Regions from separate parts of the Streptomyces sp. NPDC012510 genome, predicted to be linked through region 1. Evidence: riboswitches for the same ligand, from Rfam matches in the RefSeq annotation. Region 1 holds a riboswitch; each other region holds the start of a gene.
The links. Region 1 has a riboswitch for cobalamin ahead of ACFY9I_RS25355 (cobalamin biosynthesis protein). Riboswitches for the same ligand answer to the same signal wherever they lie in the genome.
Positions count from the first base shown of each region.

Region 1 (7,554 bases):
GGCCTGGCCGGCGGGGGCGGCGCGCAGCCCCGTGCGGCCCTGGGCGGCGCGGACCGCGAGGGGCAGCAGGGCGCCGGGGGTGCGGCGGGCGGCGGCGAGGGCCCGCAGGGTGGCCGTCCAGTCCAGGACCGGGGAGTCCAGGACGAGCCCGGCGACACGGTCGCGCAGGGGCGAGTGCGCGGCGGCGCGCAGGGCCATGGTGGCGCCGGTGGACCAGCCGTGCAGGACGACCTGGCGGGCTCCGGAGCGGACGGCGTAGCGGATGGCCGCGTCCACGTCGCGCCACTCGGTCTCGCCGAGGTGGTTCAGGCCGTCCGGGGAGCGGGGTGCGCCCGGATCGCCCCGGTAGGCGAGGGCGAGGACCGGGAAGTGGTGGCGGTGCAGGAACTCCATGATGTTCATGGGGTGTTCGCGTGTGGCCCCCAGACCGTGCACCGCGATCACCCAGGTGTCCCGGGCCGCGGGGACCAGCCATGCGGGCAGGGTGCCCAGTTCGCCGGGGACGTCGATGTCGTCGTGGTCGAGGCCGAGGGCGGTGCGGGGGTCGCCGATGTGGATGTTCGGGGTGAGCCACACCCGGTCGCCGGGCTCCAGGGTGCCCTGGGTGACGCGCTCCAGACGGCGTACGACCGCGTCGGGGGCGTGGGGGGCGCCGTCGAGGACGTTGCCGACGACCGCGTGGGAGCGGGGGCCGGTGAGGCCGTAGGTGCCGGGGCGCTGGGAGGCGAAGGCGCGCGTCAGGGCGATGCGGCCCGCCGCGGTGGAGTGCACCGTCAGCCGGGGCTCCGTGGGCAGGGGCCCGCCCGGCGGAGCCTTCAACGCGGCGTCACTGGCCAACCGGCCGACGGCGACACTGGCCGCGCCGACCGCGAACGCGAACCCGACCGCCGCGACTGCTGCTTTGACTGCACCCACCCGTCCAGTGTCCCGGCGGACCTCGCGCCGGGCCAGTGGGCGTGGGATCCGGGGTGACCGGGGGGGGTGACATCGTGCGGCGCCCCGGGGGTGGTCGGGCGGGCCCTCTACTTCGGCTGGCCGTACCCCCGCAGACGCTCCCCCACCTCCGCCACCTGGTCGTGGGTGAGGAGGGTCGGGGTGCGGGCCGGGACGGAGGAGGCGGTCAGCCAGAGGTGGGACATCCATTCGAGTTGGGCCGTGCGGTCGTAGGCCTCGGAGAGGGTGTCGCCGTAGGTGATCGTGCCGTGGTTCTGGAGGAGGCAGGCGCTGCGCCCCGTCAGTGCGCGGAGCATGTTCTCGGCCAACCGCGGTGTTCCGTAGGTCGCGTAGGGGGCGACGCGGACGGATCCGCCGAGGGCGGCGGCCATGTAGTGGATCAACGGCAGCTCCTCCACGAGGGTGGAGACGGCCGTCGCGTGGACCGCGTGGGTGTGGACGACGGCACGGGCGTCGGTGGTGGTGTGGATCGCCAGATGCATGGGGAGCTCGCTCGTCGGACGGAGGGTGCCGAGGACCTGTCGCCCGGAGAGGTCGACCCCCGTCACGTCGTCCGGCGTCAGGCGGTCGTAGGGCACGCCCGTCGGTGTGACCAGGACGGTGTCCCCGACGCGTACGGAGACGTTGCCGGAGGTACCGACGACCAGACCGTCGGCCACCGTCCGGCGGGCCGTCGCGACGAGCTCGTCCCACGCGTGTGCCACCTCGTCCGGCGCACCCCGCCGCGGTGCGTCTCGTGAACCCCGTGCGTCCGCACGCTCGCCCCGCTCGTCGCGGGCGTTCCCCTGCTGATCAGCCATGCCGCGATCCTGCCAGGCGGTCCGTGGGCACGGGCCCCGGGCACGGGCACCGCGAAGCAGGCGCCGGACCTCCGGAAGAGGCCATACGTCCCCGCATCACCCCGAGTTGGCGAGCGACCGGCGATCGATCGGACCGGGCTGCGGGGATCTTCCAGTAGCCTCCGGATGCTTTCTCGCCGCCTCGCCCGTACTGCGGCCGGTACGACGGCGCGCGGACCGACGGACGCTGCCGCGGAGCCTGCCGGGTGACCGAAATCTCTCCAACGGCTCCGTGAGCCGACTGAGGGAGTTCACCAGGGGCTGGGGCCCAGCCGCGGAGCCCAGTATTCCGCTTCAGTTCGAGAACGCGCCCCGCTTCCGACGGCCCGACTCAGCCGTCGGGGGACAAGCGGAACGGCGGCACCCCTATTGCTACACCCACAGGTCCGCCTCAGTTCATCTCCCGTTCACCCAGGTTGCCTACGGTCCATATGCCACTGACGTCCGAAAGAAGCCCGGGTAAATGGAAAACTTCTCGCTGATCCTCGCGATAGTGGTGATCACCGCGCTCGCGTTCGATTTTACGAACGGTTTCCACGACACCGCCAACGCGATGGCCACCACCATCTCGACCGGCGCCATGAAGCCCAAGGTCGCGGTTGCCATGTCCGCCGTGCTCAACCTTGTCGGCGCGTTCCTGTCCATAGAGGTCGCCAACACCATCTCCAAGGGACTCGTCGACGAGTCCGGGATACAGCCAGAGGTCATATTCGCGGCGCTCGTGGGCGCCATCCTCTGGAACCTGCTGACCTGGCTCGTCGGGCTGCCGTCCAGCTCCTCGCACGCCCTGATGGGCGGCCTCATCGGCGCCACGATCGCCTCGGTCGGCGTGGGCGCGGTCCACGGCGACGTGCTCGTCACCAAGGTGCTGATCCCGGCCGTCGCGGCCCCGCTGGTCGCCGGTGTCGCGGCGATGTTCGCCACCCGGCTCACCTACAAGCTCGGGCGGCACACCAACGAGAAGGCCTCCGGCAAGGGCTACCGCGCCGGTCAGATCGCCTCCGCGGGCCTGGTCTCACTGGCCCACGGCACGAACGACGCCCAGAAGACCATGGGCATCATCACCCTGGCCCTGGTCGCCGGCGGTGCCCTCGCGCCCGACTCCGACCCGCCGGTCTGGGTCATCGTCTCCGCCGGTCTGGCCATCGCGCTCGGCACCTACCTGGGCGGCTGGCGCATCATCCGCACGATGGGCAAGGGCCTGACCGACCTCCAGCCGCAGCAGGGCTTCGCCGCCCAGACCAGCGCGGCCACGGTCATCCTGGCCTCCTCGCACCTCGGCTTCTCCCTCTCCACCACGCACTCGGTCTCCGGTGCCGTGATGGGCGCGGGCCTCGGCCGCAAGGGCGGTGTGGTCCGCTGGTCCACCGCCACCCGCATGTTCGTCGCCTGGGGTCTGACCCTGCCGGCCGCGGCGCTGGTCGCCGCGCTCGCCGAGTGGGTGACGGCCCTCGGTACCTGGGGCACGGCCGCCGTCGCAGTCTTCCTCGTCGCCTCCAGCGCCGCGATCTGGCTGATCTCGCGCCGTGAGGTGGTCGACCACACCAATGTGAACGACCACGCCGAGGAGCCCCCGGGTGTGGTGACCACGGCCATCGCCGCGGTGACCCCGCCGCCGGTCGGCCCCGTGACCGAGCAGCCGGCGGCTACCGTCCCGGCCCCCGTGGCCGCGACCGCCGTCGAGACCACGGCCGCGGCGAACTCGTCCACGCCCACGCCCGCCGTCTGAGCTCCGCGACCTCCTGAGGAAGATCACCACCATGCACATCGACTGGGCAGCTCTCGGCTCCGTCTTCGGAGTCAGCCTCGTGGTCACCGTGGCCCTCGTCGGCCTCTTCACCCTGGGCATCGTCGGCCTCTCCAAGCGGGAGGAGGCGTCAACCCGGGGTGACTCGGTGGCGGCGGCGACCACAGGGGCGTACGTCTGCTTCGCGCTGTGCGCGGGGGCAGTGGCGTACGGCATTTCCCTCATCATGACCTGACATCGAGAACCCACGGCCCTCCGGGGCCGACATGGGCGGCTTCGCAACGACCCCCGTAGACGTCTTGTGGCGCCTACGGGGGTCTCGTTCGTGTGGGACAGCCGGACGGGGCGTTCCGCCCGGCGGCGCGTCCCCCTCGGCTCGGCGCTGATCGGCGCCGTGGGCGCGGCCTCCTCAGGCTGAGCGGCACCGAGAACGGTCACCACCAGCCAGACCTGAGCACGCGCCTCACCGCTCGCCACGAGAAGAGCGGCCAGGGCAGACGCCGGGCTGCCGCGGGAGCGCCGAGGCGGTCTCCCTCGCCCGGTCTTCGATGTGCGACCTCCCGTCCCGAGCGGATCTTCACGATCCACCCGCTCCCGGGTCCACAAGTACGGCCGGAAGACCCCACCGCACCGGGTAGCGGAAGACGAGCAGTGCGTCACTGATCCCGTTCGCGTCACGGGCCAGGGCACGCCTGCCCTCGGCGGCCACTTCCACCGGGCCGGCCCCGTCGCCGGAGTGGCTCCTCCTGATCCACACCGTCGTCTGACGACAAGTCAGCGGTGTGGGGCTCAGCACACCGCTGCTGTGCAGGTCAACAGCAAGTTGACTGCTCTCGAAGGGGCGTGGTGGACTGCCGGGGCCATCTACGACGGCAGGAGAGGAAGCCGGTGCGAGTCCGGCGCGGTCCCGCCACTGTCACCGGGGAAGAACCTTCCCGGGAGCCAGGAACTCTCGCCGTCGGTCTCGTCGAACCAGGGCGTGGACACCCTGAGTGAGGACATATCGCCATGCGCGGCCGCCCGTCGAGTCTTGCCCTCCGGTCCCTGCCCGACCCTGTGATCGGCTGAGCCGATGCGTGCCGATCGCGTTTTCGCGTACGGCGCCACCGCCGGCCTCCTCGGTGACCTGCTGCTCGGTGATCCTCGCCGGGGGCATCCGGTCGCCTTGTTCGGGCGGGCGGCCGGGGCCGTGGAGCGGGTGCTGTGGCGGGACCACCGGGGGTGGGGCGCACTGCACACCGCCGTGTGCGCGGGTGGTGCCGTGGCGCTCGGGGCCGTGGCCTCGTCCGTCGTACGGCCCTCGCGTGCGGCCTCTGTCGCGTTGACCGCCGCCGCCACCTGGGCCGTCGTCGGGGGGACTTCACTCGGGCGCGAGGCTCGGGCCGTGGGGCGGTTCCTGGAGGCCGGGGACATCGAGGGGGCACGGGCCCGGCTGCCTCATCTGTGTGGGCGTGATCCCCAGGCACTCGACAGGGACGGGATCGCACGGGCCGTGGTCGAGTCCGTCGCCGAGAACACGTCGGACGCGGTGGTGGGAGCGCTCGTGTGGGGGGCCGTGGGCGGAGTGCCCGGGCTGGTGGGGTTCCGGGCCGTCAACACGCTGGACGCCATGGTGGGACACAGGTCGCGGCGGTATCGCCGCTACGGGTGGGCCTCGGCGCGGCTGGACGACGTGGCGGGGTGGCCGGGGGCTCGGCTGACGGCGGTGCTGGCGGCTGCCGCCGGCCGGAACGCTCGGGGGGCCGTGCGGGCCTGGCGGGCCGATGCGGGGAAGCATCCCAGTCCCAACGCGGGAGTGGTGGAGGCGTCGTTCGCGGGGGCGCTCGGAGTGCGGTTGGGGGGCACGTTGTCCTATGCGGGGCGGGTGGAGCATCGGCCTGTGCTGAACGGGGAGGGGCGAGCGGTGGTGGTCGCGGACATCGAGCGGGCTGTGCGGTTGTCCCGGCGGGTGAGCTGGCTGGCGTTGGGGGTCGGTGCGGGGGCGTCCGTGTTGCGGGCCAGGGTCGGAGGGCGCCCGGCGCCGGGGGCCGTGCCGGCTCTCCCCCACTCGCGCGTCCAGCGGTCGGAGCGGCATTCGTGAGCGGTGGGGAAGGAAGCCTCGTGAGCGGTGGGGGAGGAAGCCTCGTGCGTGGTGGTCGGGCCCTGGGCGGTGGGTTGCTCGTCGCCGGGACCACCTCCGACGCCGGGAAGAGTGTCGTGACCGCCGGGATCTGCCGGTGGTTGGTGCGGCAGGGTGTGAAGGTCGCGCCGTTCAAGGCGCAGAACATGTCGCTGAACTCGTTCGTGACGAGTGAGGGCGCCGAGATCGGGCGGGCCCAGGCCATGCAGGCCCAGGCCTGTCGGGTCGAGCCGAGCGCGCTCATGAACCCGGTGCTGCTCAAACCCGGTGGGGAGCGCAGCAGTCAGGTGGTGCTGCTGGGGAAGCCCGTGGGGGAGATGAGCGCGCGGGGGTATCACGGAGGGCGGCAGCAGAAGCTTCTCGGGACCGTGCTCGACTGCCTCGCGGAGTTGCGGGGCACGTATGACGCGGTGATCTGTGAGGGGGCCGGCAGTCCTGCCGAGATCAATCTTCGGCGGACCGACATCGTCAACATGGGAATCGCCCGCAACGCCCAGCTTCCCGTGCTCGTCGTCGGGGACATCGACCGAGGGGGCGTCTTCGCGTCGTTCTTCGGGACGGTCGCGCTGCTCTCCGCCGAGGATCAGGCACAGGTCGCCGGATTCCTCGTCAACAAGTTCCGTGGGGACGTCTCCCTGCTGGAGCCGGGGCTCGACATGCTGCACGGGCTCACCAGGCGCCACACGTACGGGGTGCTGCCCTTCCGGCACGGGCTCGGGATCGACGAGGAGGACGGACTGCGGGTGTCCCTGCGGGGGACGGTCCGGGAGTCGAACGCCGCGCCGCCCGTCGGGGAGGACGTGCTGCGGGTCGCCGTGTGCGCGGTTCCGCTGATGTCCAACTTCACGGATGTGGACGCGCTCGCCGCCGAGCCGGGTGTCGTCGTGCGGTTCGTGGACCGGGCCGAGGAGTTGGCCGACGCCGACCTCGTCGTCATACCCGGGACCCGGGGCACGGTCCGGGCGCTGGAGTGGCTGCGGGAGCGGGGCCTCGCCGACGCCCTCCTGCGCAGGGCCGCCGAGGGGCGGCCGATCCTCGGCGTCTGCGGTGGGTTCCAGGCCCTCGGCGAGCACATCGAGGACGAGGTCGAGAGCCGGCGCGGGCATGTCGAGGGGCTCGGAATCCTGCCCGTCCGCGTGCGGTTCGCGCGGGAGAAGACGCTCACCCGGCCCGTCGGGGAAGCCCTCGGGGAACGGGTCGAGGGGTACGAAATCCATCACGGGGTCGCCGAAGTCGTCGGCGGTGAAGCGTTCATCTCCGATGACGACGGACACAGCCTGGACGGGTGCCGCGTCGGGCAGACCTGGGGTACGCACTGGCACGGGTCGTTGGAGTCGGACGGGTTCCGGCGGGCGTTTCTGCGGGAGGTGGCGGCCGCCGCCGGGCGCCGTTTCGTGCCGGCGGCCGACACCTCGTTCGCGGCGCTGCGCGAGGAGCAGTTGGACCGGCTCGGCGATCTGATCGAGGAACACGCGGACACCGACGCGCTCTGGCGGCTCATCGAGTCGGGCGCGCCGGCGGGACTGCCCTTCGTTCCACCGGGAGCGCCCGCATGAGCCGGGTGCCGCCGTCGGCCACAGCCGACACGGATCCGCCGTCGGCCAGGGCCGCTTGTGGCGCCTCGTACCGGCGCGGGGATCCGACCCGGGTGGATGTCGAGCGGGAGCCGCCCGGTCCGACCGAGGGCGCGGACGGCGCCGTCGGACGGCTGCCGGGTGGCGTGCGGGCCCGCGAGGACGGGCGCGCGCGGTCGAAGACCCGGGGCGTGCCCACGGTCCCGCTGGGGGACGAGGCCGAGAGACCACGACGCCTCGACCACCGCACCGGCGGGCAGGGACGACTCGGCCGGCGACTCCGCCTCCGGCGTCCCGGGCTCCACGAGACCCTCGCGAGGG
Region 1 is NZ_JBIBEN010000014.1:58,504-66,057, forward strand. Features, by position in the region: gene ACFY9I_RS25335 (alpha/beta fold hydrolase) at 1-915, opposite strand, end outside; gene ACFY9I_RS25340 (class II aldolase/adducin family protein) at 1,023-1,754, opposite strand; gene ACFY9I_RS25345 (inorganic phosphate transporter) at 2,257-3,522, shown strand; gene ACFY9I_RS25350 (hypothetical protein) at 3,554-3,775, shown strand; cobalamin riboswitch at 4,370-4,513, shown strand; gene ACFY9I_RS25355 (cobalamin biosynthesis protein) at 4,613-5,620, shown strand; gene ACFY9I_RS25360 (cobyric acid synthase) at 5,683-7,215, shown strand.

Region 2 (7,554 bases), on a different contig from region 1:
GCCATCGGCATCGGCATGAACCAGTGCGCCGTACCCGCCCGCTTCCTGCGGGAGACCGACATCGACGTGGTGCTGCTGGCCGGCCGCTACACCCTCCTCGAACAGGAGGGGCTGGACGAGCTGCTGCCCGAAGCCGCCGCCCGGGGGCGGAGCGTGCTGATCGGCGGTGCCTTCAACTCGGGCCTGCTGATCGACCCCAAGCCCGGCGTCACCTACGACTACGCCCCCGTACCGCAGCCCGTGCTCGACCACGCCCTGCGGTTGAAGGCCGTCACCGAACGCCATGGGGTACCGCTGCGCGGCGCCGCCCTGGCCTTCCCCTCCGCCCATCCGGCGGTGGCGGCCGTGCTGACGGGCGCGCGCTCCGCCGAGGAGGTGCGTGACGCGGTCGACCTGCTCGGCCGCCGATTCCCGGCCGCCCTCTGGGACGAACTGCGCGCCGAGGGGCTGCTGAGCCCGAACACCCCCGTTCCGCACACCGAGGAGCCGTCGTGAGAGTCGCCCTGCACACCAAGGTCCGTGCCGACCGCGTCGAGGAGTACGAGGCCGCGCACCGCGAGGTCCCCGAGGAGCTGACCACCGCGATCCGCGCCGCCGGGGTGAGCGAGTGGACGATCTGGCGCAGCGGCACCGACCTCTTCCATCTGCTGGAGGTCACGGACTACGCGGCGATGATCGCGGAACTGGAGAAACTTCCGGTCAACATCGCCTGGCAGGCCCGTATGGCCGACCTTCTGGACGTCGTCCACGACTACTCGGCCGGGGGCTCCGGCGCGGGACTGCCCGTGGTGTGGGAACTGTGACCGGCACGGACGACACCGACGCCTGGACCGTCGACGCCCACCATCACGTCTGGGACCTCTCCGTCCGTGACCAGGACTGGATTACCGGGCCCGAACTCGCCCCGCTGCGCCGGGACTTCACGCTCCACGAGCTGGAGTCGGAGGCGCGCCTCGCCTCTGTCACCGCCACGGTCCTGGTGCAGACGATCACCGTGCCCGAGGAAACCCCCGAGTTCCTGGCCCTCGCCGCCGACAGTGACGTGGTCGCCGGGGTCGTCGGCTGGACCGACCTCACCTCTCCCGCCGTCGCCGACGCCCTGGCGAAGCTACGCGAAGGCCCCGGCGGCGAGCATCTCGTGGGCATCCGCCACCAGGTGCAGGGGGAAGCCGACCCGCACTGGCTGACACGCCCGGACGTACTGCGCGGCCTGGCCGCCGTTGCCGACGCGGGGCTCGTCTACGACCTGCTGGTCAAGCCGCACCAGCTCCCGGCCGCCGTGGAGGCCGCGGCCCGGCTCCCCCACCTCACGTTCGTCGTCGACCACCTGGCCAAGCCGCCCATCGCATCCGGCGAGCTGGAGCCGTGGGCGGGGGAGATACGGCGACTGGCGGCTCTGCCGAACACGGTGTGCAAGCTCTCCGGCATGGTCACCGAGGCCGACTGGCACTCCTGGCGCGTCGCGGATCTCGTCCCGTATGCCGACACCGTGCTGGACGCCTTCGGCCCCGACCGGCTGATGTACGGCTCGGACTGGCCGGTCTGCCGGCTCGCCTCCGACTATGCCGGAGTCCTCGGCGCGGCCGAGGCGTTGATGTCCGGACTGAGCGCGGCCGAGCAGCGGGAGGTCTTCGCGGGCACCGCCGTCCGTGTCTACGGCCTGCGGATCTGAGGCAGCCGCAGACCCGCTTCGGTGTCCGCCCCTGCCAGGGCGGCCAACTCGTCCGGGCTGCGGGGGCCGAGCTCCTCCTCGCTCAACAGACCCCGTCCCCGCAGGAGGTGAGTCACCGCGACCCCCCACGGCAGCCGCAGCCCCGCCTGTTGCAGGAGGTCCGTGCGGGCGAGCATGGTGGCCACGGGGCCGGTGCGCGCACCGGACGGGGTGAGCAGTGCCGCGTCGTCGGCCCACCGCAGGGCGAGGTCCACGTCGTGGGTGGCCATCACGACGGTGGTGCCGGACCGGCGCAGCTCGTCCAGGGTGGCGAGGAGCCGTTCCTGGCCGTCGGGGTCGAGCCCGGCGGTCGGCTCGTCGAGGATCAGGACACGCGGTCGCATCGCGACGGCCCCGGCGATGGCGGTCCGCTTGCGCTGGCCGAAGGAGAGCAGATGGGTGGGCCGGTCGGCGAGCGCGGTGATGTCGAGGGCGGCGAGCGCCTCGTCCACCCGGGCCCGCACCCGCTCGTCGGGCAGCCCGAGGTTCAGCGGCCCGAACGACACGTCCTGTGCGACGGACGCCGCGAAGAGCTGGTCGTCGGGGTCCTGCACGACCAGTTGCACGGTCGTACGCAGCCGGGTCAGGCCCTTGCGGTCGTACCTGACCGGCTGCCCCTCCACCGTCAACTCGCCGGTGCGGGGCCGCAGTCCGCCGCTGAGCAGCCGCATCAGCGTGGTCTTACCGCTGCCGTTGCGGCCCAGCAGGGCGAGCGCGCGACCCTCGGGCACTTCGAAGTCGAGGTCGCTGAGCACGGCCGGGCCGTCCTCGTACGCGAAGGACGCGCCCCGCAGGGAGACCAGCACGGGCTCGCTCATGTCAGCGGCCTTTCCAGGACGAAGGTGAGAGCGGCCACGGCCGCGAGGAGCGCGACGCTGGCCGCGGTGAAGCGGGCGGAGACCCGGGCCTCGGGCACCAGAACGTGCAGGGCGCCGTCGTACCCCCGTCCTGCGAGCCCGGTCTGCAGCCGCGCCGCCCGGTCGAAGGCCCGCACGAACGCGGTGGCGCCGAGACCGGCGAGCGAACGCCAGGCGGCGGCCCGTGTGGTGTGCCCGAGACGGGCCGCCTGTGCCTCCCGGATCCGGCGCACGGAGTCCAGCAGCAGGAAGCTCATGCGGTACGTGACCAGGGCGACGTCCACGACCGGCGCGGGCACCCCGGCCTTGACCAGACGGGGCAGCAGGTCGGACATCGGGGTGGTGAAGGCGAACAGGAGGACGCCGAGGGACGCGGCGGAGGTGCGCAGCAGCAGCTCACTGGCGCGGACCGGACCGCCCTCGGCCAGGGTGACGAACCCGTCGGGCCCGCCGACCTGGACGAGCAGGGGCAGCGCCCCCGTGACACAGAACCCCAACGGCACCCGGTAGGCGCGCCACAGTCGGCGGCCGGGTACGCCCGCCGGGCCCAGCAGCACGGCGAGCGCGGTCAGCAGCACCAGGGCGGAGCCGGGCCACGGCGGCAGGGAGATCGCGAGCAACGTGAGGCCGAGCCCCAGCACGGCCTTGTCCACGGGATGGCGGCGGCGCCAGCGGCTGCTGTGCGCCGCCGCGTCGATCGGCAGCACGAGGGGTCAGCCCCGTCCGGCGGTGGATTCTCCGGAGCCATCCGGTGATGTCCCGTCACTCGCCCGGGGTGCGGCGGTCGAGGAGGCGGACGGGGCCCCCGGGGCTTTCGTGTCCGACGGGGCCGCCGGGCTCGCGCCGCCGTCCTCGGCGCTGTTCCACCCCGCCCGTGCGCGTGCCTCGCCCTGCCGTCGCCCCCGGTGCAACCCGAAGTAGTACGCGAGGACGCCCGCGCCCAGCGCGGCCTGGAGGGCGAACAGGGCGGACTCGATCTCGCCGGAGGGCGGCTCGTACAGCGGGGAGAACCACGGCTCGTAGTCCGGCTCGATCTCGGTGATCGCCGTCTCCGCCTCGCCGTCGGCGCCCGCGAAGGGCTCCTCCTTGTGGTCGCCGAGGCCGAGGGCCAGCGGCAGGACGGCGAGCGCGGCCACCACGAGCAGCAGCAGGACGTTGATCCTCGTGTTCCGGTTCATCGGGCCACCGCCTCGGCATCGGTCTCGGTCCGGTTCGGCTTTCCCGCCAGGAGCACACCGAGCCGGGTCAGTTCGCCCTTGCTCGACTGCACCAGCAGACGCATCACCAGCACGGTGAGCAGACCCTCGCTCACCGCGAGCGGGATCTGGGTGACGGCGAAGATGGAGCCGAACTTGCCGAGCGCGCCCGGGAAGCCGCTGCTCGGGTCGGGGAACGCCAGCGCCAGCTGGACGCTGGTGACGCAGTAGGTGACCAGGTCGGCGACGAACGCGCCGAAGAACACCGTGACCATCAGAGGCACGTCGAACCGCCGCAGCAGCCGGTAGAGGCCGTAACCGGCCCAGGGTCCGGCGATCGCCATCGAGAAGACGTTGGCGCCGAGCGTGGTCAGGCCGCCGTGCGCGAGCAGCAGCGCCTGGAAGAGCAGGGTGATGGTGCCGAGCACCGCCATGATCGGCGGCCGGAACAGGATGGCGCCCAGCCCGGTGCCGGTGGGGTGGGAACAACTCCCGGTGACCGACGGCAGCTTCAGCGCGGACAGGACGAACGTGAAGGCCCCCGAGGCGCCGAGCAGCAGTGTGCTCTCGGGATGCTCCCTGACCTCACGGGTGAGTGACCGTACTCCGTGGACGACGAACGGCGCGGACGCTACGCCCCAGGCGATCGCGTGCGCCGGGGGAAGGAAACCCTCGGCTATGTGCATGGCTCAGCAGACCCTCTCCAGCACCTCGTGGATGGTTGACGCGCCTTGGCCGGTCTCCTGGCTCACGGGTACCACCGCCCGTGCTCCGCCTTCCCGGGTCACAAGGACCCAGTGGCTGCCCGCGAGGGCCGGAGCCGGACTTCCCGATCACAGTGGCGAGGGCCGCACCGGCATCACACCGGATTTCCCGTTCACCAAGGCGTGGTGACAGTAGTGCCCGTACAAGGGCGCTGACAAGCGCGGGACGAGGGCGCGAAAGCGGTGGTGAACAGCACACACCCCGCCGCACACCCCCTCAGTCACACCCGGCACACACTGTCGGGGCAACGGGCGGCCTTGCCCGGGTGCGACGACTTCACCGGTGCGACCGGTCTCCCGGTGTGCCCTGGTCACCCTTGGCCGGGGTCCTCGCCCTGCGCTTGAATGCACTCTTCACACCGCCGTCACAAGGGAGTTAGCCGTGCACCGCCCGACTCTGGCACCCAGTACGCGCCGTCTCGGCGTCCTCACCGCCGTCGCGTTCGCGGTCACCGTCGCCATCGCGGCACCGGCCGCGGCCCACGCCGAGGTCGAGGCGGAGGGCGCCCGAGCCCTCGACCAGAACGTCGAACTCACCTTCTCCGCGGAGTCGGAGTCCTCCTCCGCCGGCATCACCAAGCTGGAGGTGATCCTGCCCGAGGGAATCGCCCCGGCCGACATCACCTACGAGAAGGGACCGGACGGCTGGAAGTTCGCCTCCACCGGCCGGGGCTACACCGTCTCGGGGGAGAAGCTCGCCGTGGGGGCGGACGCCGAGTACGTCGTCACGGTACGGCAGTTGCCCGATGCGAAGTCCCTGGTCTTCAAGACGCTGCAGTCCTACAGCGACGGCAGGGTGGACCGCTGGATCGAGCTGGACGACGCCGGCGAGGACGACCACGGTCATGGCCATGGTCACCCCGCGCCCAGCCTGGACCTGAAGGCCGCCGCCCCCGGCGCGAAGCCCGTGAGCCCGGCCCCGAGCCCTTCGGAGGAGCCCTCGACGGCCGCGTCCTCGTCCGAGCCGAGCACGCGGGCCTCCGCACCGTCGGCGGAGTCCGCGGCGGACAGCACCGACGGCGACGACGGACTCCCCCTCGCCGTCCCCCTGGGCATCGGCGCGGCCGTCCTCGCCCTGGGTGCCGGAGTGTGGTGGTTCCGACGCGGCCGCCGGAGCGGCACCACCTGACGGAACCGGCGGGGACTGACGCCCGGCTGCCAGGGGTAGCCCTTACTGCGACTAACATGCAACAGCGTGTTTTCTGCAGTAAGGGTGTGAGGCTCATGACGTCCCGACCGATACGAGGCGCCGCCGTCGCGGCGGCGGTGGCCCTCGGGGTCACCGCGTGCTCGGCGCCGGGCGGTGGCGCGGACGGCGGTGACTCCGCCGAGGCCGTCGTGATCGGGGTGGCGTCCGAGCCGGAGACCCTCAGCCCGCTCCTCGGCTACGGCAAGGACGGCAACTCCAAGATCTTCGACGGTCTCCTCGCCCGGGACGCCGATCTGGAGCTGAGACCCGCGCTGGCGAAAGCGCTGCCGGAGGTCGCCGACGGCGGCCGTACCTACACCTACACCTTGCGCGAGGGCGTGGAGTTCAGCGACGGCGAGCCCCTGACCTCAGCCGATGTGGTCTTCACGTACCGGACCGTCCTGGACGCGAAGACCAACAACACCGCCCGCAGCGAACTGGACGCCGTCAAGGAGGTGCGGGCGGACGGCGACGACAAGGTCGTCTTCACCCTCAAGTACCCCTACGCGCCCTTCGCCGGCCGCACGGTCCTGCCGATCGTCCCCGAGCACATCGCCCGCGAGCAGGACCCCAACTCCGGGTCCTTCAACACCGAGCCGGTCGGCACCGGCCCGTACGTCCTCTCCGCCTGGAGCAAGGGCGAGAAACTCACCTTCAAGGCCAACCCCACCTACTGGGGCGGTGCGCCGAAGGTGAAGAAGTTCACCATGGCGGTCATCGACGACGACGACGTACGCGCCACCCGGCTGCGCTCCGGCGACCTCGACGGCGCGGTCCTGCCGCCCAACCTCGCCGCGACCTTCAAGGACGACGGCGCCCGCAGGACCTACCAGGCGGAGTCCTACGACTACCGCACCGTCACCCTCCCCACCGAGAACGAGGTCACCGGCGACCGGGCGATCCGACAGGCGCTCGACGCCGCCGTGGACCGCGAGGCCATGGTGGACAAGATCCTCGACGGGGCGGGCCACCCGGCCTACGGGCCGCTGCCCACCGAGGACCCGTGGTTCGCCCGGGGCATCGAACGCCCCCAGGACCTCGGCAGGGCCGGGCGGATCCTCGACGAGGCGGGCTGGAAGGCCGGCGCGGACGGCATCCGGGCCAAGGACGGCCGCAAGGCGGCCTTCACCCTGCTCTACCCCTCCGGCGACAAAGTCCGCCAGGACCACGCCCTGGCCTACGCCTCCGACGCCAAGAAGGCCGGCATCGAGGTGAAGGTGGAGAGCGCCACCTGGGAGGTCATCGAACCGCGCATGAAGAACACCGCGGTGCTCGCGGGCTTCGGCAGCACCGGCGACCCCGACTACGGCCTCTACACGATGCTGCACTCCTCCCTCGCCGGCGACGGCTTCAACAACATGGGCCGCTACGACAACCCGGCCGTGGACCAGGCCCTCGACACCGGCCGCCGCACCCAGGACGAGGCCGCCCGCAAGACGGCGTACGACACGCTCCAACGCGAGCTGGTGAAGGACCCCGGCTACACCTTCCTCACCCACATCGATCACGTGTACGTGCTGGCCGACCGCTGGGACGGGCTGACCACGCAGGTCGAGCCGCACGAGCACGGCTTCGCCAGCGGACCGTGGTGGAACATCGAGGACTGGCAGCCGAAGAAGTGACCCGACTCCCCTGGGGAGCGATGGCACGACTGGCGGGACGGCGGGCCCTGTTCGCCGTCCCCATCGTCCTCGTCGTCACCTTCGGCGTGTTCGCGATCGCCGCCGCCTCCCCCTTCGACCCCGTCAAGGCGTACGCGGGCACCGCCGCCCTCGGCGCCGACCAGGAGACCCTGGACCGGCTACGGGCCAACCTCGGCGTGGACGAGCCCTTCGCC
Region 2 is NZ_JBIBEN010000019.1:129,254-136,807, forward strand. Features, by position in the region: gene ACFY9I_RS30750 (aldo/keto reductase) at 1-495, shown strand, start outside; gene ACFY9I_RS30755 (L-rhamnose mutarotase) at 492-803, shown strand; gene ACFY9I_RS30760 (amidohydrolase family protein) at 800-1,672, shown strand; gene ACFY9I_RS30765 (ATP-binding cassette domain-containing protein) at 1,654-2,529, opposite strand; gene cbiQ (cobalt ECF transporter T component CbiQ) at 2,526-3,275, opposite strand; gene ACFY9I_RS30775 (energy-coupling factor ABC transporter substrate-binding protein) at 3,282-3,746, opposite strand; gene ACFY9I_RS30780 (energy-coupling factor ABC transporter permease) at 3,743-4,450, opposite strand; cobalamin riboswitch at 4,480-4,664, opposite strand; gene ACFY9I_RS30785 (DUF1775 domain-containing protein) at 4,911-5,657, shown strand; gene ACFY9I_RS30790 (ABC transporter substrate-binding protein) at 5,753-7,339, shown strand; gene ACFY9I_RS30795 (ABC transporter permease subunit) at 7,360-7,554, shown strand, end outside.
Region 2: it holds a riboswitch for cobalamin, as region 1 does, so the genes downstream of both, ACFY9I_RS30780 (energy-coupling factor ABC transporter permease) here and ACFY9I_RS25355 (cobalamin biosynthesis protein) in region 1, are expected to answer to the same signal.

Region 3 (7,554 bases), on a different contig from region 1:
GAGATCAGTCCGCACATCGGCCTGTACGAGGATCCGGACGACGACACGGTCACCGATCCCCTGGGCGACTACCTCGACTCCCTGGAACGCGTCGGCCGCCTCGCCCCGGCCGAGGTCCTGCCCGCCCACCAGTACGCGTTCACGGACACCGCCGCCCGCGTACGGGAGTTGCTCGCACACCACGAGTCCCGCCTCACCGGCCTGCTCACGCTCCTCGCCGAGCCCCTCACTGCCTGGCAGCTCGCCGAACGCATGGAGTGGAACCGCCCCTGGCCCGACATCCCTTTCTCCTCCCGCAACATCGCCGTCTCCGAGGCGGAGGCCCATCTGCGGCGCCTGGTGAAGCTGGGACGAGCGGAGGCGGTACCGGGGAGCGATCCGGTGACGTACGTGGCGGTGTGAGGACCTTCAGTCAGTCGACGAACTCACGTCGCCGAGTGAGCGGACCAACCGCTCCGCGGCTCCGACGAGTTCGCTCTCCCGTGCGCTCATCGTCGCATCAGCCGCCCGGCGTTTCCTCGCTTCCACGAGGCCCTCGTCCGTCAGTGCGGAGGGGCCGTCGGACTGGTGGGTGAGGAGGGAGGCGAGGATGGCGTGGGCCATGTCCGCACGGGGGTCGGCGGTGTCGACGGCGACCTGGGCGAGGATCATCGCGGAGATACCCCAGTCCAGGCCGGGTGGGCCCTCCTCGCTGTTGCTCCAGTCGATGACCCGGGGGCCGTCGGGCGTGAGGATGACGTTCTCCGGGTGCAGGTCCAGGTGGAGGATGCGGGGCGCAGGGGAGCGGTGTGCCGGACCCGGGGGCGGGAGTGAGGCCGCGCGGTGCGTGCGGGGCGGGAGGGCGTGGAGGTCGCGCAGGAGGCGGGCCAGTACTACGCCGGACCGCGCGGGGTCGAGCCGGCCCGTGGCGATGGCCTCCAGCATGGTGGGGCCGGACAGCCGCTCCAGCACCATCTCCGCACGGGTCGCCGACCGTACGCACGGGACCGGGTAACCATGGCCTCGCACGTACTCCATGACCTCGGCCTCGGCAGCCGCGTCCCCCCAACCGTCCCGGTACCGCCGCAACACCCAGACCCCGGATGCGCCGCCGACACCGTCCGGACCGGCGGGTCGCCCGAACTCGTCGGCGCCCTCCCGGCGGACGGGACCGCCGGACCCACGGGACCCGCCGGACGCACGGGACCCGCCGGACGCACCACGGTCAACGGACCTGGCGGACCTGCCGACTTCGTCACGATCGGCCGACCCTGCGGCCCCGCCAGGATCTCCATGACCGGCCGACCCGGCCGACCCCGCCGACCCCGCCGACCCGGCCGGCCCGGCCGGCACGTCGGCGTCTCTACGACCGCCCAAGTCGCCAGGCCTGTCGGCCTCGTCGCGGACGGTAGGCCCGGCCGGTCTGTCGGATTCGTCACGGGCGAGGGGCCCCTCGGGGCCCTCGGGTAGGGCGGCGACGCCCAGGGTGGCGCGCCCGTCCGTTCCGGACTCGGCTTCGTCGTCGTGGAGTTCGTAGACGTCGGCCGTGCGCCCTGACCCCAGCAGTCTTCCCGTACGCATGGCCCGAACCTATCCCGGCGCGCAGACGGGCCCTCGGGCGTTCGGCTACCGGCAGGTAGAGTGGCCGGGTCGTCATCACACCCGTACGGGGGGAAGCCGGTGCAAATCCGGCGCTGACCCGCAACCGTGAGCCGACCCCGGTGAGGGGGCGGCGAGTCGGACTGCCCCGTGCGCATCGTGACCGGCTCGCGTCACCGGCGGCCCGCCGGTGTACGGCACCGTCGAGGAATACGGAGCCGAGCCGCCCGGCGCTTCGCCGTGCCGCCCGGCTCCCGCTCAGGGAGAGGCAGCCGCCGATCATGCATGTCCGCCGCAGTGCCCCGCTGGTCGCCGTACTGGCCGTCGCAGCCGGGCTGGGCACGGGACCCGGTACGGGTTCCGCGCCGGTCGCCTTCGCTGACGACGCGACCTCCGCCGATGACGCAACCTCCGTCGACGACGCGTCCTCCACCGCGCCCTCCGTCTCGCCGTCGCGGGCGATACCCACCGGCCTGTACGGCTCCAACGACCCCACGTACGACGGTGTCTGGCGGCAGTCCCTCGCCCTGCTCGCGCTGGACACGGTCGGGGAGAAGCCCGGTGCCGGGGCCGTGGACTGGCTCGTCGGCCAGCAGTGTGGGAGCGGGGCGTTCGCGGCGTACCGGGCGGACACGACGGCGGAGTGCGACGCCAAGACGGCCCTCGACACGAACAGCACGGCCGCGGCGGCACAGGCGCTCGCCGCCGTCGGCGGGCGTGATGCCGAGGCCGGGCGGGCGGTGCGGTGGTTGAAGGACAACCAGAACAAGGACGGGGGCTGGGGTTACACCCCCGGCGGGCCCAGCGACGCGAATTCGACGGCCGTCGTGATCGGCGCTCTGACGGCCGTGGGCGACGCACCCGAGAAGCAGGAGAAGAGCGGCAAGTCGCCCTACGACGCGCTCCGTGCCCTCGCCATCCCCTGCGGGGACGGCGACGACGACGGCGACGACGACGGGGAGAAGGACGGTGGCGCCTTCGCCTATCAGCCGGACAAGAAGGGCGGCCTCGCCGCGAACGCCGACGCCACGGCCGCGGCCGTGCTCGGCAGCCTGGGCGAGGGATTCGCACCCGACAGCGGGACCAAGACGGACAACGACAGCGGCGCCGACACGGAGTCCCTCGGGAAGTGCGTCGCGGGTGACGCCCCGAAGGACCTCGCCCACAACGGTGCCGTCCATCTCTCCCGCGCCATGACCTCCGACGGATACCTGAAGTCCGCGCTCGCGGGCGCCGAGGATCAGCCCGACCACGGCAACACGGCCGACGCGGTCGTCGCACTCGCCGCCGCCGGGGACACGAACGCGGTCGGGAAGCCGCTCGCCTGGCTGGAGAAGAACTACGGCGTTTGGGCGGCCAAGTCCGGCCCCGCCGCCTACGCCCAGCTCATCTTCGCCACGCACGCCTCCGGCGAGAACCCCCGCGACTTCGGCGGCGCCGACCTGGTCGCCCACCTGAAGGACACCGGCCCCGCACGCGACGTGGACGACTACTCCTCCGTACCGAACGAGGACACGGCCGCCGGAGAGGACAGCGGCGACGGCCTCGACACGGGCGTCTGGTGGGGGATCGGGCTCGGGCTCGTCGCCGTGGCCGTTCTCGTCGGGTTCGAGCTGGTGAGGGCCGTCAGGAAGCGGCGGCAGACATGATCTTCCACCGGAAGCCCTCTCGACCGAGGACCGTGTCGCTCCTGCTGGGCGGCACGCTGCTCGTCCTCGCCTGCGTGCTCGGGAGCGGGGCGCGGGCGGAGGCCGCCGCCTACCGCTACTGGTCGTTCTGGGAGCGGAACGGTTCGGCGTGGGCGTACGCCACCCAAGGGCCCTCCACCGCGCGGCCCTCCGACGGGGACGTACAGGGGTTCCGGTTCGCTGTCAGCCGGGACTCGGCCGATGCGGCGAAGCCGCGTGGGGCAGCCGACTTCGACGTCGTCTGCGGGGGCACGGCCGCGCGGGACGGGGAGAAGCGGGTCGCGCTGGTCATCGACTTCGGCACGGCGGCGGACGCGCCGGCCGGGGAGACACCGCCGGCCCCGCGTACGGCCTGCGCGCGGGTGCCGAACGACGCGACGACGGCCGAGGCGTTGGCGTCCGTCGCGAAGCCGCTGCGGTACGACACGAACGCGCTGCTCTGCGCCATCGCGGACTATCCGGGGAAGGGGTGCGGGGAGGCGGTCGACGCGGACCGGACCGCCGGTGCCGAGCCGACCTCGAACGCGTCGAGCGCGCCGCCCGGGTCCGCCTCGGGCGACGAAGGGGGCCCGTCCGTCGGGTTGTTCGTCGGCGCGGGAGTGGTCGCCGTGCTCGGCGCGGCAGCGGTGTGGCGGGCCCGGCGCCGCGACCATGCCTAGGCACGGACGGTCGACGCCTGGGGACGGGCGGTCGACCACGCCTGAGGACGGGCGGCCGACCACGCCTGAGGACGGGCGGTCCGCGCTGTCCAGGCGCGGGCGGCCGACCACGCCCGGTCGCGGGCGGTCGAACACCCCCGGGTACGGACCTTCGTGCCACCCCCTGGCCTGGTGGCTCTGGGCCCTCGGGTTGGCGACGGCCGCGTCCCGTACCACCAACCCCCTCCTCCTCGCCCTGCTCATCGCGGTGGCCGGATATGTCGTGGCCACCCATCGGACCGACGCCCCCTGGGCCCGGTCCTACACCGCGTTCGTGAAGCTCGGCCTGGCCGTGCTCATCGTCCGGCTGGCCTTCGCCGTCGTGCTGGGCTCGCCCGTCCCCGGAACGCACACGCTGTTCACGCTGCCCGAGGTGCCGCTCCCGGCCTGGGCGCAGGGAGTACGGCTCGGGGGCCGGGTGACGGCGGAGGGTTTTCTGTTCGCGCTGTACGACGGACTGCGGCTGGCGACCCTGCTGATCTGCGTCGGCGCGGCGAACGCGCTGGCCAACCCGGCCCGCCTCCTGAAGTCCCTCCCCGGCGCCCTGTACGAGGCGGGCGTGGCGGTGGTGGTGGCGATGACGTTCGCACCGCATCTGGTCGCGGACGTACAGCGGTTGCGGGCCGCGCGACGGCTGCGCGGACGGCCGGACCGGGGCATCCGGGGGTTGTTGCACGTCGGACTTCCGGTGCTGGAGGGCGCGTTGGAGCGGTCGGTCGCGCTGGCCGCCTCGATGGACGCGCGCGGATACGGCCGTACCGCCGAGGTCCCGGCCCCCGTCCGCCGTACGACCGCCGCGCTCACCCTCGGCGGCCTGCTCGGCGTCTGCGCCGGAACGTACGGCGTACTGACCGCCGAGGGCGGCTCCTACGGCCTCCCCGTACTGTCAACCGGGCTCGCCGCCGCACTGGCGGGTCTGCGGCTGGGCGGCCGGCGCTCGCCGCGCACCCGCTACCGGCCGGACGTGTGGGGCGTACGGGCGTGGCTGGTGGCCGGGTCCGGGGTGGCCGTCGCCATGCTGATGGTCGTCTGTGCTGCCGCGTACGACGCCACCGCCCTGCACCCCACCGTCATCCCCCTCACCGCCCCCGATCTCCCCCTCGGCCCCGCCGCCGCGCTCCTGCTGGGCCTGCTCCCGGCGTTCGCCGTACCGGCGCCGACCACCGCCGCACCTGAGAAGGAAACCCCGTGATCCGCTTCGAGGATGTCTCCGTGACGTACGACGGAGCGGCCGAACCCACCGTCCATGGGGTGGACTTCGAGGTCCCGGAAGGTGAACTGGTGCTCCTGGTCGGCCCGTCGGGTGTTGGCAAGTCCACCCTGCTCGGGGCGGTGAGCGGGCTGGTGCCGCACTTCACCGGGGGCACCCTGCGCGGGCGGGTCACGGTGGCCGGTCGGGACACCCGTACGCACAAGCCGCGCGAACTCGCCGATGTGGTGGGCACGGTGGGGCAGGACCCGCTGGCGCACTTCGTCACTGACACGGTCGAGGACGAACTCGCCTACGGGATGGAGTCGTTGGGGATCGCTCCGGATGTCATGCGGCGCCGGGTGGAGGAGACGCTCGATCTGCTGGGGCTCGCCGGGCTCCGGGACCGTCCGATCGCCACGCTCTCCGGTGGCCAGCGGCAGAGGGTCGCCATCGGGTCCGTCCTCACGCCGCACCCGCGCGTCCTGGTCCTCGACGAGCCGACGTCGGCGCTGGATCCGGCCGCCGCGGAGGAGGTTCTGGCGGTGCTCCAACGACTGGTCCACGACCTGGGCACGACGGTTTTCATGGCCGAACACCGCCTGGAACGCGTCGTCCAGTACGCCGACCGGATCGCCCTCCTCCCGTCCCCCGGCACCCCACCCGTCCTGGGCACCCCGGCCGCCATGATGGCCGTCTCCCCCGTCTACCCCCCGGTCGTCGACCTCGGCCGCCTGGCCGGCTGGTCCCCCCTCCCCCTGACCGTCCGGGACGCCCGCCGCCAAGCAGAACCCCTACGGCAACGCCTCACCACACAAACCTCGGACACCACCCACGCCCTGCGCCCGCACGGGCAGCCCCGGGAACGCTCCACCCCACAAACCCCGGACACCACCCACGCCCTGCGCCCGCACGGGCAGCCCCGGGAACGCTCCACCCCACAGACCCCGGACACCACCCACGCCCTGAAGGGGCGCGGGGAACTGCGCGATCAACCACAAACCACTCGCCCCCCGCAGAGCTCAGACACCCCCGAGCTCTCCTCGGCTCCCACACCCCCACGCCCACTCCTCCCACGTCTCTTCCGCAGACAGCCCGCCCGTGTCGGCCCCTCACCCGCGGCCACCCCAGCGAAGGCCGAGTCCCTCTCCGTCCGTCGAGGCCACGTCCGCGCCCTCCACCACGTCACCCTCACCGTCACCCCCGGCGAGACCATCGCCGTCATGGGCCGCAACGGCGCCGGCAAGTCCACCCTCCTCTCCGCACTGGTCGGCCTGGTGGAGCCGTCGGCCGGTTCCGTGCGCGTAGGCGACGCGGTCCCCCACCGCACGGCCCCCAGGGATCTCGTACGCCGCGTGGGCCTCGTACCGCAGGAGCCCCGCGACCTGCTGTACACGGACACGGTCGCGGCGGAGTGCGCGGCGGCCGACCGGGACGCCGGCGTCGAGCCGGGCACCTGCCGGGCGCTCACCTCCGACCTGCTGCCCGGGATCGCGGACGACACCCACCCCCGTGACCTGTCGGAGGGCCAACGGCTGGCCCTCGCCCTCGCGGTCGTCCTCACGGCCCGCCCGCCCCTGCTCCTCCTCGACGAGCCGACCCGGGGCCTCGACTACGCCGCCAAGTCCCGCCTGGTCACGACCCTGCGCGCCCTCGCCGCCGACGGTCACGCCATCGTCCTGGCCACCCATGACGTCGAACTCGCCGCCGACCTCGCCCACCGCGTCGTCATCCTCGCCGACGGCGAGGTCGTGGCCGACGGTCCGACCCCCGAGATCGTCGTCGGCTCCCCGTCCTTCGCCCCGCAGGTCACGAAGATCCTCGCCCCGCAGAAGTGGCTGACCACGGCCCAGGTACGACGTGCCCTGCGGGCGGCCGGGCCGAACGACGGCCCCGAGGGGCGACCGTGAGCCGCCCGACCCCCGTCCCCCTCCCCCTCCGCACCGTCGCCGCCCTCCTCCTCGTCAGCCTCGTCGGCGCCGCCGCCTTCACCTGGCCCTTCTTCGCGGACCCGGGTTCACAGGTGACCGCGCACGCGCAGGACGCCCCGTGGCTGTTCGCCGGCCTTCTCGTGCTGCTGGTGGGTGTGGTCGGCGCGACGATCTCCGAGGCGGGGCTGGGGGCGAAGGCGGTGGCGATGCTGGGTGTCCTCGCGGCGACCGGCGCGGCACTGCGCCCCATCGGCGCCGGTACCGCCGGGATCGAGCCGATGTTCTTCCTGATGGTGCTGAGCGGACGCGTCCTCGGCCCCGGCTTCGGCTTCACGCTCGGCGCGGTGACGATGTTCTCCTCGGCGCTGCTCACGGGAGGTGTGGGCCCGTGGATGCCGTTCCAGATGCTGTCGATGGGGTGGTTCGCGATGGGCGCGGGACTGCTGCCGGGCGGGCACCGCCTGCGCGGT
Region 3 is NZ_JBIBEN010000008.1:324,108-331,661, reverse strand. Features, by position in the region: gene ACFY9I_RS18030 (MBL fold metallo-hydrolase) at 1-402, shown strand, start outside; gene ACFY9I_RS18025 (phosphotransferase) at 409-1,560, opposite strand; cobalamin riboswitch at 1,610-1,744, shown strand; gene ACFY9I_RS18020 (prenyltransferase/squalene oxidase repeat-containing protein) at 1,860-3,227, shown strand; gene ACFY9I_RS18015 (SCO2322 family protein) at 3,224-3,925, shown strand; gene ACFY9I_RS18010 (CbiQ family ECF transporter T component) at 3,918-5,156, shown strand; gene ACFY9I_RS18005 (ATP-binding cassette domain-containing protein) at 5,153-7,063, shown strand; gene ACFY9I_RS18000 (ECF transporter S component) at 7,060-7,554, shown strand, end outside.
Region 3: it holds a riboswitch for cobalamin, as region 1 does, so the genes downstream of both, ACFY9I_RS18020 (prenyltransferase/squalene oxidase repeat-containing protein) here and ACFY9I_RS25355 (cobalamin biosynthesis protein) in region 1, are expected to answer to the same signal.